One region of the Streptomyces sp. 2-1 genome, then DNA from elsewhere that is predicted to be linked to it. Evidence: riboswitches for the same ligand, from Rfam matches in the RefSeq annotation. Region 1 holds a riboswitch; each other region holds the start of a gene.
The links. Region 1 has a riboswitch for cobalamin ahead of ACN20J_RS09260 (ABC transporter substrate-binding protein). Riboswitches for the same ligand answer to the same signal wherever they lie in the genome.

Region 2: another riboswitch for cobalamin. It lies ahead of ACN20J_RS05940 (CbtB domain-containing protein); the one in region 1 lies ahead of ACN20J_RS09260 (ABC transporter substrate-binding protein).
Region 3: another riboswitch for cobalamin. It lies ahead of ACN20J_RS16285 (prenyltransferase/squalene oxidase repeat-containing protein); the one in region 1 lies ahead of ACN20J_RS09260 (ABC transporter substrate-binding protein).

Annotation. Positions count from the first base shown of each region.
Region 1 covers NZ_CP183383.1:2,108,357-2,115,042, forward strand. Annotated here, with positions in the region: gene ACN20J_RS09240 (SixA phosphatase family protein) at 1-261, opposite strand, end outside; gene ACN20J_RS09245 (hypothetical protein) at 258-1,037, opposite strand; gene ACN20J_RS09250 (ABC transporter ATP-binding protein) at 1,146-1,997, opposite strand; gene ACN20J_RS09255 (FecCD family ABC transporter permease) at 1,997-3,010, opposite strand; gene ACN20J_RS09260 (ABC transporter substrate-binding protein) at 3,007-4,041, opposite strand; cobalamin riboswitch at 4,108-4,295, opposite strand; gene ACN20J_RS09265 (TIGR03767 family metallophosphoesterase) at 4,528-6,393, shown strand; gene ACN20J_RS09270 (CoA-binding protein) at 6,542-6,686, shown strand, end outside.
Region 2 covers NZ_CP183383.1:1,314,416-1,321,101, reverse strand. Annotated here, with positions in the region: gene ACN20J_RS05955 (right-handed parallel beta-helix repeat-containing protein) at 1-900, opposite strand, end outside; gene ACN20J_RS05950 (ferredoxin) at 1,223-1,594, shown strand; gene ACN20J_RS05945 (histidine phosphatase family protein) at 1,671-2,303, opposite strand; cobalamin riboswitch at 2,434-2,576, shown strand; gene ACN20J_RS05940 (CbtB domain-containing protein) at 2,612-2,836, shown strand; gene ACN20J_RS05935 (CbtA family protein) at 2,869-3,639, shown strand; gene ACN20J_RS05930 (acyl-CoA dehydrogenase family protein) at 3,811-5,001, shown strand; gene ACN20J_RS05925 (hypothetical protein) at 5,775-6,194, opposite strand; partial or broken gene ACN20J_RS05920 (UvrD-helicase domain-containing protein) at 6,259-6,686, shown strand, end outside.
Region 3 covers NZ_CP183383.1:3,682,105-3,688,790, forward strand. Annotated here, with positions in the region: gene ACN20J_RS16275 (MBL fold metallo-hydrolase) at 1-625, shown strand, start outside; gene ACN20J_RS16280 (phosphotransferase) at 710-1,444, opposite strand; cobalamin riboswitch at 1,541-1,725, shown strand; gene ACN20J_RS16285 (prenyltransferase/squalene oxidase repeat-containing protein) at 1,834-3,102, shown strand; gene ACN20J_RS16290 (SCO2322 family protein) at 3,099-3,788, shown strand; gene ACN20J_RS16295 (energy-coupling factor transporter transmembrane component T) at 3,900-5,063, shown strand; gene ACN20J_RS16300 (ABC transporter ATP-binding protein) at 5,060-6,686, shown strand, end outside.

The DNA.
Region 1 (6,686 bases):
ATCGTGGCGTACGGGAGGCGGCGTGCCCCACTGCGCGGCGGTCAGCTCCCAGGTCTGCCGGGCGCGTGCGGCGGTGGAACAGAGCGCCAGGTCGGGCAGGCAGTCGATGTCGGCCAGCACGCGTCCGGCGGCCGGGGCGTCACGGCGCCCGCGCGGGGCGAGCGGCCGGTCGTGGTCGGGAACGCCGTCCGGCCAGGCCGACTTGGCGTGCCGCAGGACGACCAGACGGCGCAGCGGGCCCGCTCCGGCGCGCGCGATCACGAGGGGGTCTCGCGGCCGATGTCACGGGTGAGTTCGAGCCCGAGGAGCCGGTCCGCGTAGGCGTACGTCTCGAAGCGGGCGCCGTCCGGGACGGTCCCCGACGTCTCCACCTTGCGCAGCACGGCGAGTACGGCGGGCACGTCCAGGTCGTCCTCCCAGGCGGCGCGCAGCTGTTGGCGTACAGGGTCGGGGATGGGGCCGGACGGCCGGGTCGCCCAGGTGGCGACGGCTCCGCGCCAGCGCCGCAGGGTGTCCTCGGCGTCCGTGAGGGCCGCCTCGTCGAGCCGGAGGGGCTCGCGGCGGGGGATCGCGAGCAGGGCGAAGCGGAGGGCCGAGGCCCGCTCGTCGTCGTCCGCCACTCCGCTGTCGGCGTCGGCCGGGGCGACCTCGACCCGCAGGCCGTTCGCCGTCTCGTCGCGCCCGGCCCCGTCGCGCCCGGCCGCACCACCGTCCGCCGACCCGGCCTCCGGAGCGCACACACGCAGTACCTGGGCCTCTCCGAGACCCGATCCGCTGTCCCGCTCGTCCTCGAACGGCCGGATGCCGAGCGCCGTGGCCCGGGCCCGGAGTTCCGCACGCCCCTCGGTTCCGGTCAGTACGGTCCAGACGGGCGTCCCGCTGATCTCCAGGGCGCGTACGAGGACGTCGGCGACCAGGAGCACGCGCAGGCCGGTGGTGTCGGGGCGCGGCACATGCGCCTCGACGCGGGTCAGGCCCCTGCGGGCGGGGGTGGCGTCGGTGGGCTCGCCGGTTCGGGCGTCGGTGATACGCAGCACGGGGTGAGCGTAGGCGGGTGCGGGGTCCGGCGCAGGGAGGCTGACGTCATTTCCGGACACGTGTTCGCGAATCACCGGTGCGGCAAGGACGATTCGCCGATGCTCCGGTCAATCCACGGTGCCCAGGAAGCGCACGTGCGGCCGGTCGTCGGGGCCCTCCCGGGTGACGGCGGCCCGGACCCCGTACACCTCGGCGATGAGCCCTTCCGTGAGGATGTCGCCCGGACTGCCGCAGGCCACGACGTGCCCCTCGCGCAGGACGACCAGCTGGTCGCAGTACATCGCCGCGAGGTTGAGGTCGTGCAGGGCGACGACGCTGGTGACCGGCAGCGAGGTGACGAGGGTCAGCAGGTCGAGCTGGTGCTGGATGTCCAGGTGGTTGGTCGGTTCGTCGAGGAGCAGTTCGCGGGGTTCCTGGGCGAGCGCGCGGGCGATCTGCACGCGCTGACGCTCACCGCCGGAGAGGGTGTGCCAGGACTGGCGGGCGAGTCCGGTCAGGCCGGTGCGGTCCAGCGCGTCGCGTACGGCCCGTTCGTCCGCCTCGGACGCTGGGGTCCAGGCGCGCCGATGGGGTGTGCGGCCGAGCCGTACGACGTCCAGCACGCTCAACTCGACCTGAGTGTCTGCCTGTTGCTCGACCACGGCGACCCGACGGGCGATGTCGCGGCGGCCCAGTTCGGCGAGAGGGCTGCCGTCGAGGGTCACGACACCAGAAGCCGGGGCGAGGACACCGGCGAGCAGGCGCAGAAGGGTGGACTTGCCGGAGCCGTTCGGGCCGAGCAGTCCGACGGTGGTGCCGGGGGCCGGGGTGATGCTGACGCCGTCGAGAATGACGCGACCGTCGGCGGTGCGCGAGACGCGGTGCGCGCGGAGGCCCTCTCCGGGTGCCGCCTGCGCGCGCTCGGTTCCCGGTGCCGCCCGCTTGTACTCGGCGGTGTGCTTGATGTCCTCCGCCGTCATCACGCCCTCCGCGTCCGGTACAGCACCAGCACGAACACCGGTACGCCGATCAGCGAGGTCACCACGCCCACGGGCACCTCCTGGGGGTCGAGGACGGTACGGGCCAGTGTGTCCACCCACACCAGGAACACCGCTCCGGCGAGGGCCGTGACGGGGAGCAGCCGGGCGTGCCCGGACCCCACCAACGCCCTTGCCGCATGCGGGAGTACGAGACCGACGAAGCCGATCGCGCCCGCCGAGCTGACGAGCGCGGCGGTCAGCAGCGCCGTGGCGCACAGCAGCACCAGTCGCGTACGGGCCACGGAGACCCCGAGCGTCGCGGCGGCGTCCTGGCCGAAGGCGAACGCGTCGAGCGTCCGCGCGTACCCGAGGCACACCAGCAGCGTGACCGCGAGCACCGCGAAGCACACCCAGACGTCGGTCCAGCCGACCCCGCTCAGTGAACCGAGCAGCCAGAAAAGCACCCCGCGGGTGGTCTCGGCGTCGGCGGAGGTCATCACCACGAAGGAGGTGAGCGCGGAGAAGAGCTGCATCGCGGCGACCCCGCTCAGCACCACCCGGTCCGTCGCCCCGCCCAGTGTGTGACTGAGCAGCAGGACGAGCCCGAACGACAGCACAGCGCCGAGGAACGCGCCCGCGGAGACCGAGAGGAGGCCCCCGCCGACGCCGAGGACGACCACGATCACCGCGCCGGTCGAGGCGCCGGAGGACACCCCGAGGACGAACGGGTCGGCGAGCGGGTTGCGCAGCAGGGACTGCATCACCGCACCGCACACGGCGAGTCCGGCCCCGCACACGGCCGCCAGGAGCGTACGCGGCAGGCGCAGCTCCCAGACGATCCCCTCCCGGATCGGGGTCAACTCCGAGCTGCCCCAGCCGAGATGGGACGCGACCACGGACCAGACGTCACCGACCCGGATGTCCGCAGGACCGATGGTGATGGCGACGGCGACGGACAGGAGGAGCAGGGCGACACCCGCGGTGATGAGCAGTCCCAGGCGCGGCCGTGTCACCCGGCGAGCCCGAACTCCCGCAGGGCGGAGGCGACTTGCTCGACGCCCTCGACCGTGCGGATGGTCGGGTTCATCGCCTGCCCGCTGAGCAGGACGTACCGCTTCTTCTTCACGGCGGTCATGTTCTTGGTGACCGGGTCGGACTCCAGGAACTCGATCTTCTTCCTCGCGGACTCGGCGGTCTGCGACTTGCGCGTGAGGTCGCCGATGACGAGCACGTCGGGGTCGCGGTCGGCGACGGTCTCCCAGTTGATCTGGGGCCACTCCTCGTGCGTGTCGTCGAAGACGTTCTTCGCGCCGAGGGTCCGGGTGATGACGCCGGGCGCGCCGCAACAGCCCGCCATGTAGGGCGAGTCGGAGTTGGCGAACCAGTAGAGGAGGGTGATGTCGGAGGCGTCGATCCCCGAAGTGGCCTTCTTCGTACGCTGCTTGAGGTCGGCGACGAGTCGCTCGCCCCGCTGCTCGACGCCGAACACCTCGGCCAGGTCGCGTACTTCGCCGTAGATGGCGTCCATGCCGAGTGCCTTCGTCCGCGCGCCGTCGCCGCCCGAGGCGTTGTCCTTGCCGACGCAGTCGGAGGGCGAGACGTAGGCGGGCACGCCGAGCTTCTCGAACTGCTCCCGGGTGGCCACGCCGCCCTTGCCGAGCGTCGAGACGAACGAGGCGGCGACGAAGTCCGGGTCGGCGTCCAGGACCCGTTCGAAGGAGGGGTTGTTGTCGGCGATCCGCTTCACCTTCGCGTTCGCCTTCTCCAGGCCCTTCATCACCGGGTCGGTCCAGGTCGCGGTGCCGGCCATGCGGTCGGCGAGGCCTAGCGAGAGCATGATCTCGGTGGTGCCCTGGTTGAGGGAGACGGCCCGCTTCGGCGGGGACTCGACGCGTACGGTCTGTCCACAGTTGTCGAGGGTGACGGCGGCCCCGGAGTTCCCGGAGTCCGTGTCCGACGACGTGTCTCCCGAACCGCAGCCGGTCAGCAGGAGAACCCCGGACAGGGCGAGGGCAGCGGGACGGGCAAGACGTGCGACGGGCACGGGAGTTCCTCAGTCGTCGAGGGCTCGAACGCGGAGCCCGGTCGTACGGTGCTCCCCCGTCGGCGCGTGACCGCGGAGGCCGCCAGCAGGTCTTCGGACTCGGGGTCACCCGGACGAGGCGCCTTCCCGGACCGTCATGTCGGTCCAGTGGCCGATGCCCCGCCCGTCACCCTCACCGCTGCGCGTCAGCTCCGGATTCCCACCGGATTCCCTGACCCACGTACATGGGTTCGACTGGCCTCGGCAAGCTATCACGGCGGGTGTCGCGGACCTGCGGGCGGACCTGCGGAGAGGCCGGGGACGGACCGGCGTACGGCCCTGCCGACGGACGCGGCGAACGGACCGGCAGGACGGGCCCCATCGGCCGCTCCACCTGTTCCGGCCGTGTTCACGGCTACGCCACACCCCTGCCCACGCCGCTGCCCCCACGGCCTGAATGAGTGGTTCCGCTCAGTCAATCTCCAGGAGGCACCGGAGGGCCGCCCCATGACCGGGACCGAAATGGCGGGGACCGCATCCGCAATCAACCGTCGTCGCTTTCTGCTCGCGTCCGGCGCCGTCGCGGTGGGAGCGGCCGGAGGAGCAGCCGCCGTCTTCCCGCGGCAGCACCCGACCCCGACCGTGCAGCCCGCCGCGGAGAGCGCCGCCCCTCAGCCGCCCCTCGCCACCCGACGACCGGCACGCCAGGCGCCGCGACGCGCGGCCCCGTACGCGGCGACCACCCTGGACACGACGGCCCGCCTCGCCGGCCACGCGCACCCCGACACCTACCGACGGCTCGTATCGGGCCCCGGCTGGCCCATGGTCGTACGCGGGGATCTCGCGCCCGCCGCCACCGGCCGCCAGGACCGGCGCACCCCGCTCGCCTGCTTCGTGCAGTTCACCGACCTGCACCTCACGGACGTGCAGAACCCGCTGCGCACCGAGTTCCTGCGGTCGCGCAGGCCCGCCGCGTGGCGGGCCCAGGAGGCGCTGACGGTGGCGGGGGCGGTGGCGCTCGTGGAGCAGGTGAACGCGCTCGGCCAGGGACCGCACACCGACCTCGCGCCCTCGTTCGTGATGACGACGGGCGACAACATCGACAACAACTCCGCGATCGAACTGGACTGGTTCCTCACACTGATGAGCGGCGGCAGGATCACCCCCAACAGCGGGGATCCGTCGGCGTACGAAGGCGTCCAGAACTCCGGTCTGCCCCTCTACTGGCACCCGGACGACGGGGCCCTGCGCGACCTGGACAAGCGACGCGGGCTGCCCCGCATACCCGGCTTCCTCGACGCGGCGATACGGCCCGTGACCAGCCCGGGGCTCGACATCCCCTGGTACTCCACGGTCGGCAACCACGACGACATCCCCGGCGGCTGTCTGTCACCCGCGCTGGGCGACTTCGCCGTGGGCTCCCGCAAGCTGCTGTCGGTCCCGGCCACAGACGCGGCGGCCTACGCGAAGGCGCTGAACTCCGGCGACGACCCCAAGAGCGAGGTGCTCTCGGCGATCCTCAAGCGGCACGCCACCTCGGCGCGGACGGTGACGGCCGACGAACGGCGCCGGCTGTTCACCCCGCACGAGTACCTGGCCGCGCACCTCGACCCCGCCCACGCCGGAGCGGGCCCGGTCGGCCACGGCTACACGGAGAACAACCTGGACGGCGACCGGATGTACTACACGTTCCGGATCGCCGAGAACGTCATCGGCATCAGCCTCGACACGACGTACCGAAGCGGCCACTACGAGGGCTCGCTGGGCACCGATCAGCTCCGCTGGCTGGAGCGGACGCTGGCCGCGCACAGCTCCCGGTCCTACGACGCCGACGGCCGCCCCGTACGCAACGCCGGGGCCGACGACGCCCACGTCCTGGTCTTCAGCCACCACCACAGTCCGAGCATGACCCGCCGCCCCGACGCCGCCCGCACGGAGGAGCCGCGGCACGACGGTGCGGAGGTCCTCGCCCTGCTCCACCGGTTCCCGAACGTGGTGGCCTGGATCAACGGCCACAGCCATGTCAACCGGATCACGCCCCACGCCCACGCCACGCCCGCCCGGTCCTTCTGGGAGGTCAACACCGCCTCCCACCTGGACTATCCGCACCACGCCCGCGTGATCGAACTGGCCGACAACGGGGACGGCACGGTCTCCCTGTTCACCACCCTCGTCGAGTCCGCCGCCCCGCACCGCACCGACCCGGACTTCACCGACCTGTCGGCGGTGGGCCTGGCCTCCCTGTACCGGGAGCTGTCGTACAACGCCCCCGACCTGGCCACGGGCATGAAGGCCGGCGTCCACGAGGTCTGGGCGGGCGGTCCCGGCGACCGCAACGTGGAACTGCTGGTGGCCGCCTCCGCCTCACGCTGAGGCCATCACCCCGGGGCCATCCCGCTGAGGGCGCGGCCCCGGCGCGAGCCCGGTCGCGGACGGGGGGGAATCACCGCGCCGCGCTCACTGTTGTCGCGCGCAGCAGCTCTCGTACGCATCCGGCGTACACATCCCAAGGAGGCCGACCGTGTACGGCGACCCGGCAACGATCCGCAAGATCCTCAGCGAGTCCGGCGACACCTGGGCGATCGTCGGCCTGTCGTCGAACGAGCGGCGTGCCGCGTACGGCGTGGCGGGCGTCCTCCAGCGCTACGGCAAGCGCATAGTCCCGG
Region 2 (6,686 bases), 790 kb from region 1:
GTCGGCGTCGAAGCCCGTGCCCGTGTTGCGGAACGTGGTGGTGCGGCTGAGGGCGAGCGCGCCCGGATTGCCGTTGTCGGTGACTCCGTGCGCCGCGTTCCGGTACGCGAGCGAGTTGCGCAGGGTGTGGGCCACCGCCGGTGCCGGGCTCCCGCCGCCCAGCTTGAAGCCGTTGCCGTCGCCCGCGAAGTCCGGGAAGTTCCACCGGTTGAAGCCGTTGCCGTACGCGATCGTGTTCTCGACGACGATCGGTGAGGTGAACTTCCAGGCGTCGTAACCGTCGTCGACGTTGTTCCACAGCCGCGCGCCCCGCACGACGTTGCCGCTCCCGCTGCCCTCCTTGATGGCCAGCCCGTCCGCGCTCTCGCCGTTCTTGCGCGGGTCACGGTTGCCGTAACTGTCCAGGTTCAGGATCTGGTTGCCCGCGGAGGCGCCCTGGAGCTGGAAGCCGGACTCGTAGTTGTCGTGCGTGGTGAGGCGGGAGAACACGTTGTTGTTGCAGCCGTCGCAGTAGAAGCCGTACGGGCCGTTGACGATCTCCAGACCGGAGACCTTCCAGTAGGAGGCCTCCTGGTGGACGGCCCCGCGCTCGGCCCGCGGGATGCTGCCGCCGACCGGGGTGTGGCTGGCCGGCAGCTGTTCGCCGTCGATGACGACGCGCTCGCCCTGGTAGGAGCCGAGGGAGATCGGCTGCGACGCTGTGCCCGAGGTGGTGATCGTGATGTTGTCGGTCAGGGCGTAAGTGCCGCCCCGTACAAGGACGGTGTCGCCCGCCTTCGCCCTGTCGACGGCTTTCTGGATGGTCCGCAGCGGTTGGTCGAGGGTGCCGGCGGCCGAGTCGTTCCCGTTGACGGCCACGACGATGGTCGACGCCGCGGCTGCCGGGGTCGGTAGCACCATCGTCGCCAACACGGCACTCAACACTGTCCCGGTGAGCATGCCCGCGATGCGCACGAGGCCTCCTTGTCTGCCGATCCGAAGGTTGTCGCGGGTCAGTGGTCGCACACACCGGGTTGGTTGCCGGGGTGTGCGCACCCGCCACGAGCGGATCGATATACCGAACATGGTTCGGTAAACCGGTCAGAACGTAGAGTGCGGTCGTGACCACGTCAATAACTTCGACATGCTCAGCCACTTCTGGCCCCGCCGTGCCCATGCCTGTGCCGGGCCCGTGCCGTGCGAAGGCGGGTTTGGTGTGGCGTTGCCCGGCTACTCGAGCCGCGTGTCACTAACAGAGCAGCAGGAACTCGTTCGTTTCCTTGAGGACCGGTTCGCCTGTGCGCAGGCCTGTACCGAGTGCGCACGGGTCTGCGCCCTGCGCGCGAGCCTCGCCGAACTCGACGGCCCCGACGACCAGCAGGAGTTGCGGCGCAAGGGCATCCTCTGCGCGGAGGTCTGCGACGCGACCTGCCGCGCCCTTGCCGAGCAGGTCACGCAGGCCGAGGCCGGGATGCGCGCCCAGGTGGAGTGGTGTCGTGCCGTCTGCCTGGAGACCGCCCACGTCTTCGACCGGAACCCCGGCGCCGAGAAGGGCGCCGAGGTCTGCCGCGCCTGCGCGCGTGCCTGTACGGAGTTCCTCGCCCTGCTGAGGTGAGGTCCGGCGCGGTGAGTCCCGAGCTGAGGTGCCGCGTCCCGAAGAGCCGTTCAGTCGGGCGGCGCCCGCCGTGGCCTCACTCTCCGAGCGATGTCCCGACCCGTACGTTCCAGCGCCCGGCCCGCCCGCTGAACTCCGTGGCGACCAACGGCGGCACGTCGACGCGCCAGAACGCCGACTCCGGGGCCCCGAGTGCCCGCACCACCCCGGCCCGTACGATCTCCGGCTCGACGACGGCGATGATCCGGACCGAGCCCGGTCCTGAACCCCCGGCCGAACCTGTGCCGGACCCCGCAGCCCCCGAACCCGGATCCGCCACCGTCTCCAGCCACTTCGCGACGCGCTCGCACAGCCCGGCCACCGACTCGCCGCCGTGCGGAGCGGACGACGGGTCCGCCAGCCAGCGCCCCACGGCCTCCGGTTCGCCGGTGCTCACCTCGGCGAGCGTCGCCCCGCGCCAGCGGCCCACGTCCAGGCCGGCCAGCTCCGGCGGCTCGGTGACGGCGAGGGCGTCGAGTCCGAGGGCCGCCGCCGTCTCCCGGCAGCGAACCGTGGGCGAGACCAGGACCTGGTCGGCGGCCGGCAGCGAGCCCGCGGCAGCCTCGGCGAGCCGCAGCCCGGCCGGGTCCAGGGGGCATCCGTCGTCGAAACGCGCCTCCCGCAACGCCGCGCTCATCGCTGGTGAGATCAACATCACTCGGCTGGTCATCGGCCCGCCCTCGCGTTCCACACGTGCTCAACACCCCTGTCCGTACCGGGAATTGGGGGCGTGACCAGGGCCCCGGCGCGCCCCCGGCATTCCGTGCGCCCTTGGCCGCGCCTCCGCTTCGCGGTACCTTCTCGTCGATATTGACGACGGTACGACGGAAGCCGGTGAGAATCCGGCACGGTCGCGCCACTGTAAGCCCCGAACAACCGCCTTCCACTGGGGGAGGCGGAGGTCGAGCAAGTCAGACCCGTGGCCGTCGTCCTGTGCACCACCGAGATGGGACGCGAGTTCCCCCAGGAGGTCCTGCCATGGCGCAGTCCGCCGTCGCTCAGCCGACCGTAACCACCCCCGACATGCCCGCAAAGCTGCCGATCGGCGCGATCGCTCCCTGGGCGGTCTTCCTCGGCATCCTGATGCTGGTGCTGCTCTACTTCGTCGGTGCCGAACAGGGCGCCACCTCCCTGGTCTCCGGCGAAGGCGTGCACGAGTGGGTGCACGACGCCCGCCACCTGCTCGGCTTCCCCTGCCACTGACGGCGACAAAGAACCGACAGGACAACAACCCAATGAACTCCGTCACCGTCAGAAATCTCCTGGTGCGGGGCATGCTCGCGGGTCTTGCCGCGGGCGTGCTCGCCCTGGTCGTCGCCTACTTCCTGGGCGAGCCCCGGGTGGACGAGGCCATCGCGTTCGAGGAGGCCCACGCCCACGAACACGGCGGCGAGGAACTCGTCAGCCGTGCCATGCAGTCCACCGGCGGCCTGTCCACCGGCGTCCTCGTCTACGGGGTCGCGTTCGGCGGCATCGCCGCCCTCGCGTACTGCTTCGCCCTCGGCAGGATCGGCCGCTTCGGGCCGCGCGCGAGCGCGCTGCTGCTGGCGGGCGCCGGTCTGGTCGCGGTCTACCTGGTGCCGTTCCTCAAGTACCCGGCGAACCCGCCCGCCGTCGGCGACCCCGACACCCTCAACCAGCGCACCGCGCTGTTCCTCCTGATGATCGTGCTCAGCGTGCTGCTGGCCGTCGCCGCGGTGATCCTCGGCAAGCGCCTCGCACCGCGCCTGGGCAACTGGAACGCCACTCTCGCGGCGGGCGCGTCCTTCGTGCTGGCCGTCGGCCTGGCGTACGCGTTCCTGCCGTCGTTCAACGAGGCGCCGGCGGGCTTCCCCGCCACGCTGCTGTGGCAGTACCGACTGGCGACCCTGGCCATCCAGGTGACCCTGTGGACCGCGTACGGCCTGTTCTTCGGGCTGCTCGCGGAGCGCGTGCTGGCTCCCAAGCCGGCCCGGGCCGAGGGCGAGAAGGCGCCCGAGGGGCGGGCAACTCCCGTCGCGCACTGATCCGTTCGCACCTCGAAGGGCCCCTGGAGCACCATCCCGGGGCCCTTCGTATGTGCGGGTGCGGCAGGTGCGTACGTCGTCGGCATTCCCAATTTCTGGAACACGTTCTACGGTGTGCGCCGTCAGGTCCGGGTGGCCGAACGAGCGGGCCAGTGGGAGCCAGGAGGCGCCGTGCATCTCGAATACACGCCGGAGCAGCAGCGGTTGCGCACGGAACTGCGCGCCTACTTCGCCGAGTTGGTCCCCGACGACGTACACGCCAGGTACGGCGACCCGGCGGCGCAGAAGCGCTTCTACCGCGAGACCATCCGCCGGCTCGGCTCCGACGGCTGGCTCGGCGTGGGCTGGCCGAAGGAGTACGGCGGGCGCGGTCTGACCCCGATGGAACAGTTCATCTTCTTCGACGAGGCCGCCCAGGCCGGCGTACCGCTGCCGCTGATGGCGCTCAACACGGTCGGGCCGACGATCATGCAGTTCGGAACCGACGAACAGAAGGGGTACTTCCTGCCGAAGATCCTCTCCGGCGAGCTCGACTTCGCGATCGGCTACAGCGAGCCCGACGCGGGCACGGACCTGGCCGCCCTGAAGACCAAGGCGGTCAGGGAGGGCGACGAGGACACCGGCCACTACACGGTCAACGGCCAGAAGGTCTGGACGACCAACGGCGACACCGCGGACTGGGTCTGGCTCGCCGTGCGCACCGACCCCGCCGCCCCGCCGCACAAGGGCATCACCATGCTCCTCGTGCCGACCTCCGACCCCGGCTACTCCTGCACGATCATCAACACCCTCGCCTCGCACGACACCACCGCGAGCTACTACGAGAACATCCGAGTCCCCGCGTCCCGCCGGGTCGGCCAGGAGAACAAGGGCTGGCGGCTGATCACCAACCAGCTCAACCACGAGCGGGTCACCCTCGCCGCGCACGGCACCATGGCCATCCGCGCCCTGCACGACGTACAGCGCTGGGCCATGGAGACCAAGCTCGCCGACGGCCGCCGCGTCGTCGACCTCCCCTGGGTGCGCCGCCGCCTCGCCCAAACCCACACGAAGCTCGACGCGATGAAACTCCTCAACTGGCAGATGGTGAACGCCGTCCAGGAGGGCACGCTCACCCCGCAGGACGCCTCCGCCGTGAAGGTGTACGGCTCGGAGGTCCGCCGGGACGCCTACGCCTGGCTCATGGAGGTCGTCGCCGTGGCCGGTGTGCTCAAGGAGGGCTCCGCGGGAGCCGTGCTCCATGGCGAACTGGAGCGCGGCTACCGCTCGGCCGTGATCTTCACCTTCGGCGGCGGCAACAACGAGATCCAGCGGGAGATCATCTCGTGGATCGGTCTGGGCATGCCGAGGGTGCGGCGGTAGCCGGGTGTGACGAGGATTTTTAGTTGGCACAAAAGAGGGATGGTTGGCACCAAGATCACGGCTGTTGTCACAGGTGTCGACGCATCACCTCGATGCACGTGGCGCGGGCTGCGTTCGACCGGTCCCGGGGGTACGGGAGTCCGAGGTTCATACTGCTGTCCCTCGATCTGGAGCCATGCCTGGTGAAAGGCCATTCGTGCCAGCAGGCTGCTGACCTCGTCTGTGAGCTGTTGCTGTACGGCGGACGAGGAATCCGGTCGGCACCGTATGCGGTATGGCATCTCCAGGTACTCCTCGACCGCCGTCAGCGCTTCGGCGAAGCTCTTGGCTCGGTGTTCCCTTCGTACGACCCGTTGGCTGCGGGCGTAGGTCAGGAAGGCGCCGAGGAGGGCGATGCACGGGACGATCAGCGCGGCTGTCTGGGCCCAGGTCCAGCCGCTGTCTGTCGCTTGTCGCCGAGATGGCCTGCACACGTCACTCCCTGGGATGCCGTGCGGGCATCCTCCACCAACCACTGGCCGCCGGACTCACCGCCGGTGAGCCGCCAGTAGTGCTCGAGGAACAAGTGTGTGCGGACAATCTCGATGAGGTCCAGAAGTCCTTTCGAACTCGTCCACCGCCGCTCTTCCGGGTCGAGCGGTACCAGAGGCAGAGAGCGTCGTCGAACGAGTCCCGGTGGTAGGTATGGCGGAGGGCGTCACCGAAGTGTCGCCGGGCTTCCCGTTCGAGCGGGGCACCAGACTGGCTGGGCCCCGCACCAGACCGACACGGCGTCAATCTCCCCAGGCCCGGGTAGGGGTGACCGGCCCGGTGGCGAGCCCGAGTCCGGTGGCGGCCGTACCGCCCGAGCGGACGGTCCTCGCGAGGCGGTCGGCTTCCTCCTGCGTGCCGTCCGCGTCGGGCACGAGTTCCGGAAGGACCTGGTGCAGCGCATGCTGCGCGCTGAGCGGGCGTCCGGCCATCTCGTGCTCGATCGCGAGGTCGATGTACTTCCGGGCGGTGCGGAGCCGCTTGTGCACATCGACGCGCGGCTTGTTGAGCGGGATCGGGCCCGCCGCATCGGCCGGGTCGGGCGTAGGGCCCTTGTCGATCTCGTCCGCCGCGTAGGTGAAGAAGATCTGCAGCGCGTTGATCAGTGGCATGGGCTCGTCGAGGCAGCCGAGGCAGAGGGCCTTGATGTTCCACGAGCACATGGGCTTGCTGTGGGTACCGTTCCAGTGCTTCAGCAGCCGGACGGTGCGGGCGAAGACGACGTTGGTGTCGTCCCACGAGATCAGCCGCAGGACCCTGTCACACGCCGTGCTGCGTACCGTGACCCGCTTCTGCCAGTCCGCCGATGGGGCTCTGGCACCCCGCCGCGTACCGGCCCTGCGCAGGCTCGGAACACCGGACGAGCGCGCCCAACTCGCCCACGCAGTCATGCCGTTCGTCGGAAAGGCCTGGACAGATCTGCAGAATCCCGAGGAAGGTGTGGTGCGCTTCGATCACGACCACTACCTGAAGATGTGGGCCCTGACCGAACCGAAGATCAGGGCCGACTTCCTCTTCCTTGACGAAGCCCAGGACACCAATCCCGTCCTTGAGCGGGTCTTCGCCGCTCAACGCGGCCACGCCCAGCTGGTGATGGTCGGCGACTCTGCCCAGGCCATCTACGGGTGGCGCGGTGCCCCGGACGTGATGACAGG
Region 3 (6,686 bases), 1.6 Mb from region 1:
GCCGATGCGCACCGCCCGCTCCCGGATGTTCCCCGGTGCGTCCCCCGCGCTCCCCGACCGCGAGATCGTCCCCGGCGAGCTCCTCGACCTGGCCGGCCGCCGGCTCCGCGCGATCTGGACGCCGGGCCACACCCCCGGCCATGTCTGCCTCCACCTGGAGGAGGCCCACCCGGCCCAACTCCCGGGCCACGGGCGCCTGTTCTCCGGCGACCACCTCCTGCCGAGGATCACTCCGCACATCGGCCTGTACGAGGACCCGGACGACGAGACCGTCGCCGACCCGCTCGGCGACTACCTCGACTCCCTGGAACGGATCGGCCGCCTCGAACCGGCCGAGGTCCTCCCGGCCCACCTGCACGCCTTCACCGACGCCCCGGCCCGCGTAAGGGAGTTGCTCGACCACCACGAGTCCCGCCTCACCGACCTGCGCTCCCTCCTCGTCACCCCGCTCACCTCCTGGCAGCTCGCCGTCCGCATGGAGTGGAACCGCCCGTGGGACGACATCCCCTACGGATCACGGAACATCGCCGTCTCGGAGGCGGAGGCCCACCTGCGCCGACTGGTGAAACTGGGCCACGCGGAGGCGGTCCCGGGGAGCGATCCGGTGACGTACGTGGCCGTTTGAACCTGCCCCTCGGGCGGCAGGGCATGGTGCATGCCCTGCGGCTCCAGGTGGAAGCGTCCGCGCAGGAGCCGGGACGGACAGGAGCTAGTCCAGCAACCTGCGGATCAACTCCCCCGCCTCACCCAGGAGTTCGACCTCGTGGCGGCTCATTGTCGGGTTGGCGGCCCGCTGTCCCGTCGCCCAGCCGAGGCCGCCGTCCGGGCCCGTCAGGAGTGCCGGGTCGGGGCAGTCGGCCAGCAGCGCCGACAGCATCTCCTCGGCCAGGGGCGCGCGGGGATCGTCGTCGACGGCCACCTGGGCCACGATCACGGCGGACATGCTCCAGTCGTGGCCGGGCGGGCCCTCGTCGGTGTTGGCCCAGTCGATCACCATGGGTCCGGCCGGGGTGAGGAGCACGTTCTCCGGGTGCAGGTCCAGGTGGAGGACGCGTACGGCGGGGTCCGTGGAGCGGCGGGCCGGGATCGCGTGCAGGTCGCGCAGGAGCCGCGCGAGCGCCAACCCCGCCTCCCCGGCGGTGAGTTGGCCTGCTACCAGCGCCTCGACCACGGTCGGCCCGTACAGCCGCTCCATCACGAGGTCGGTGCGCGGGCGCGCCTCCGCCGCCCGCACGCGCGGCACGGGATAGCCGTGGCCCCGTACGTACTCCATGACGGCCGCCTCGGCCGGCGCGTCCCCGTAGCCGTCCCGGTACCGGCGCAGCACCCACTCCCCGCCGGAGCCGTCACCGAGTCCGTCGTGGCCGTCGCGATCGCCGAGCGCGTAGACATCCGCCGTGCGCCCCGAACCGAGCAGGCGGCCGGCCCCCGCAGGTATCCCCATGGGCAGAAGCTACCCGGAGCCGCCGCCCGGCCTCACAGGCAGCCTCACGGACAGCCCCACAGGCGACCCCACGGCCGCCCCTCAGGGTCTTGCTACGGGCCGGTACAGTGAGCGGGTCGTCATCACAGTCGTACGGGGGGAAGCCGGTGCAAATCCGGCGCTGACCCGCAACCGTGTGCCGCCCGGCCGATCGGTCGATCACTGGATCCGTGGATCAATGGATCAATGGATCAGCCGATCAGGGGCGGTGAGCCGGACTGCCCCGTACGGACGTGACCGGCTCGCGTCACCGGGACCGCCGGTGACCGGCACCGTCGAGGCATACGGGGCCGAGCCGCCTTGGATTCCAGGCTGCCCGGCTCCCTGACCGGGAAAGGCATCCGCCGATCATGTTTGTCCGCCGCAGCGCAGCGGTACTGGCCGCCACCGCCGTGATCGGTACGGCGTTCGCGCCGGCCGCCCTCGCCGACGAGTCGCCCGGCGCGAGCCCGTCCCAGGCGTTCCCCTCCGCCCTGTACGGCAGCACCGACCCCACCTACGACGGCGTCTGGCGGCAGTCGCTCGCGCTGCTCGCCCAGGACACCGTGGATGTGAAGCCCGCGAAGAAGTCCGTCGACTGGCTCGTCGGCCAGCAGTGCGAGAGCGGGGCCTTCACGGCGTACCGCCCCGACCCGAGCGCCAAGTGCGACGCCAAGACCAAGGTCGACACGAACAGCACGGCCGCCGCGCTGCAGGCCCTGGAGGCCCTCGACGCGAGCGACGCCGTGACGGGCGCGGCCGTGAAGTGGCTGAAGTCCGTGCAGAACAAGGACGGCGGCTGGGGCTACTTCCCCGGCACGCCCAGCGACACCAACTCGACGTCCGTCGTGATCGGGGCCCTGGACGCCGGGGACACCGACCCGAAGGACGTGCCCTCGAAGGACGACCGGACGCCGTACGACGCCCTGCTCGGCCTCTCCGTCCCCTGCGACGAGACCGGCGGCGGCGCCTTCGCCTTCCAGCCGGACAAGAAGGGCAAGCTCGCGGCGAACGCGGACGCCACGGCGGCCGGGGTACTGGGCGCGCTCGGCGAGGGCCTGGACGCCGATCCCGACGAGGACGGCGCCGACAAGGCATCCCCGAAGGCGTCCGAGTGCGCGGGCGGTGACTCCTTCACGATCGAGGACGCGGCGGCCAACGGCGCCCGGTACCTCGCGGGCGCGGTCGCCAAGAACGGCTACCTGAAGTCGTCCCTCCCCGGCGCCGAGGACCAGCCCGACTACGGCAACACCGCCGACACGGTCGTCGCGCTCGCCGCCGCCGGCCGCACGGCCGACACCGAGAAGCCGCTGGCCTGGCTGGAGAAGAACTCCGGTACCTGGGCGGCGAAGAGCGGCCCGGCGGCGTACGCACAGCTGATCTTCGCGGCGAACGCCACCGGCACGGACCCGCGCGCCTTCGGCGGCGCCGACCTCGTGAAGCAGCTCGGCGCGACCGGCCCCGCGGCAACGTCCTCCGACGCCTCCACCGCCCCGGCGAACGGCAAGAGTGACGAGGCAGATGCTTCGGACGAGGACGACGGCGGGGTCAGCCTCTGGTGGATCATCGGGGTCGGCCTGGTCGGCGGCATCGGAATCGGCTTCCTCCTCAGCGGCCGTAACAAGAAGCAGCAGCCGTGACCTGCCGCCGCCTGGTTCTGCCGGTCCTGTGTCTCCTGCTCGCCGTCCTCGGCACGGCGGGGCAGGCCCAGGCGGTCGGCTACCGCTACTGGTCCTTCTGGGACCGGAATTCCACCGCCGATACTGCCGATACGGCCGACACGTGGGTGTACGCGACCCAGGGGCCGTCGACCGCCCGCCCCTCGGACGGTGACGTCCAGGGGTTCCGTTTCTCGGTGAGCGAGGACTCCAAGGACTCGGCGAAGCCGCGCGGCACCGCCGACTTCGCGACGATCTGCGCGAAGACGCCCGCACGGGAGGGGTCCAAGCGGGTCGGCCTTGTCCTCGACTTCGGCACGCCCGCGGACGCCCCGTCCGGCTCGACCCCGCCCCGCCCCCGCACGGCCTGCGCCCGCGTGGACGACGACGCCACGACCGCGGACGCCCTCGCCGCCGTCGCCAAGCCGCTCCGCTACGACACGAACGCCCTGCTCTGCGCCATCGCGGGCTACCCGACCACGGGCTGCGGAGAGCCGGTCGCGGACGACCGCCCGAAGGCTTCGGCGTCGCCCGGCGAGGAGGCGGAGAGCAATTCCGCCGACGGGGACGACAACGGCGGCCCCTCGCTGGGCCTACTGACCGGAATCGCCGCGGTAGCAGCCCTGGGCACGGCAGCGGTATGGCAAGCCCGCCGCCGCCGGGGTTGACGGGCCTGTGCAATGACCGCCAGCAAGGACGACCGACACCGGGGACGCAATACCGCAGCTACAAGTGCTGTGGGCAGGCGTTCCGCAGGGCGGAACGGGTGGGCACAGCCCATGGCACCGGGCACCCGATCCAGAAAAGTCCAACACAGACTCACCGCCCCACAAGCAACCAGAACCAACGCAATCCACCCAGGCGCCTGGTGGCTCTGGGCCCTCGGCCTGGGAACAGCCGCCTCCCGCACCACGAACCCCCTCCTCCTGGCCCTCCTGATCGGCGTAGCCGGCTATGTAGTAGCGGCCCGCCGAACAGAGGCCCCCTGGGCCCACTCCTACGGCGCTTTCGTAAAACTGGCCCTCGCCGTCCTGGCCATCCGCCTCGCCTTCGCGGTCATCCTCGGCTCCCCCATCCCCGGCACCCACACCCTCCTCACCCTCCCCGAACTCCCCCTCCCGGCCTGGGCGGAGGGCATCCGCATCGGAGGCCGAGTCACCGCCGAAGGCCTGACCTTCGCCCTCTACGACGGCCTGAAACTCGCCACCCTCCTCATCTGCGTAGGCGCCGCGAACGCCCTCGCGAACCCGGCCCGCCTCCTCAAATCCCTCCCAGGAGCCTTGTACGAAGCGGGAGTTGCCGTAGTGGTGGCCCTCACCTTCGCCCCGAACCTGATCGCGGACGTCCAACGCCTGCGCGCCGCCCGCCGCCTCCGAGGCCGCCCGGACAAGGGCCTGCGCGGCCTGCTCCAGGTCGGACTCCCGGTCCTGGAGGGCGCGTTGGAGCGATCCGTCGCCCTCGCGGCGGCGATGGACGCACGCGGCTACGGCCGCACGGCGGACGTACCACCCACCGTCCGCCGCACCACCACCGCACTCACCCTCGGCGGCCTGGTCGGCGTCTGCGCCGGAACGTACGGCCTGCTCACCGCGGAGGGCGGCAGCTACGGCCTGCCCGTACTGCTCGCCGGACTCGCCGCGGCCCTCGCCGGCCTGTGGCTCGGCGGGCGCCGCTCGCTGCGTACGCGCTACCGCCCCGACGCGTGGGGCGTACGCGCGTGGCTGGTCGCCGCGTCCGGCGCGGCGGTCGCGACGCTGCTGATCCTCTACGCCTCCCACGCCCCGTCCAACTCCGCGGCCCTGCACCCCGGCGTCGTCCCGCTGACCGCTCCAACACTCCCCCTGTGGCCCGCGGCGGCGATCCTCCTGGGCCTGCTCCCCGCCTTCATCGCCCCGGCACCCGAGCACACCCGCCCCAAGAACACCCGCAAGGAACCCTCATGATCCGCTTCGAGAATGTCTCCGTGACATACGACGGAGCGGCAGGGCCGACCGTCCAGGGCATCGAACTCACCGTTCCTGAGGGCGAGTTGATGCTGCTGGTGGGACCGTCCGGGGTCGGCAAGTCGACGGTGCTCGGCGCGGTGAACGGACTGGTCCCGCATTTCACGGGCGGCACCCTGCGCGGCCGTGTGACGGTGGCGGGCCGTGACACGCGGACCCACAAGCCGCGCGAACTCGCGGACGTGGTCGGCACGGTGGGCCAGGATCCGCTGTCGCACTTCGTGACGGACACGGTCGAGGACGAACTCGCGTACGGAATGGAGTCGTTGGGCCTCGCCCCCGACGTGATGCGCCGCCGCGTCGAGGAGACCCTCGACCTGCTCGGCCTCGCCGACCTCCGCGACCGCCCCATCGCCACGCTGTCCGGCGGCCAGCAGCAGCGCGTCGCGATCGGCTCGGTCCTCACCCCGCACCCCAAGGTCCTGGTCCTCGACGAACCGACCTCGGCCCTCGACCCGGCCGCCGCGGAGGAGGTGCTCGCCGTCCTCCAGCGCCTCGTCCACGACCTCGGCACGACGGTCCTCATGGCCGAGCACCGCCTGGAACGCGTCATCCAGTACGCCGACCAGGTCGCCCTCCTCCCCACCCCCGGCGCCCCACTCGTGCTGGGCACACCGTCCGAGGTCATGGCCGTCTCCCCGGTGTACCCGCCGGTGGTGGCACTGGGCAGGCTCGCCGGTTGGTCACCCCTGCCGCTGACGGTGAGGGACGCCCGACGAAGGGCGGGCACACTCCGGGAGCGGCTGGAGAACACCACGTACGAAGCCGCGAGCACGTACGCGAACACGGCACCCCTGCTCCCGGCGGAAAGCACCCCGACGCCCACCCGTCACCCCCGCCCGCGCCCCCGCCTGTTCCGCAAGCGCACCCCCGAACCCGCACCCACAACCACACCCCTCACACCCACAACTCCACACCACTCAGCGACAGTTGAGAACCTCTCCGTCCGCCGAGGCCGCACCGAGGTCCTCCACTCCGTCACCCTCACCGTCGACCCCGGCGAGACCGTCGCCCTCATGGGCCGCAACGGCGCCGGCAAGTCCACGCTGCTCTCCGCCCTCGTGGGCCTGGTCGCGCCGGCGTCGGGATCCGTGCGCGTGGGCGGTGTCGAGCCCCACCGCACGGCACCCCGTGAACTCATCCGCCACGTCGGCCTCGTACCACAGGAGCCCCGCGACCTGCTGTACGCCGACACGGTGGCCGGGGAGTGCACGGCCGCGGACTCCGACGCGGGGGCGGAACCGGGCACCTGCCGGACCCTGGTGTCCGAGCTGCTCCCGGGCATCGCGGACGACACGCATCCGCGGGACCTCTCGGAGGGCCAGCGGCTCGCCCTCGCCCTGGCGGTAGTCCTGACGGCCCGCCCACCCCTGCTCCTACTCGACGAGCCGACCCGCGGCCTCGACTACGCGGCGAAGTCCCGGCTGGTCACCGTCCTGCGGGGGCTGGCGGCCGAGGGCCACGCCATCGTGCTGGCCACCCACGACGTCGAGCTGGCCGCCGAACTCTCCCACCGGGTCGTCATCCTCGCCGACGGCGAACCCGTGGCGGACGGCCCGACGG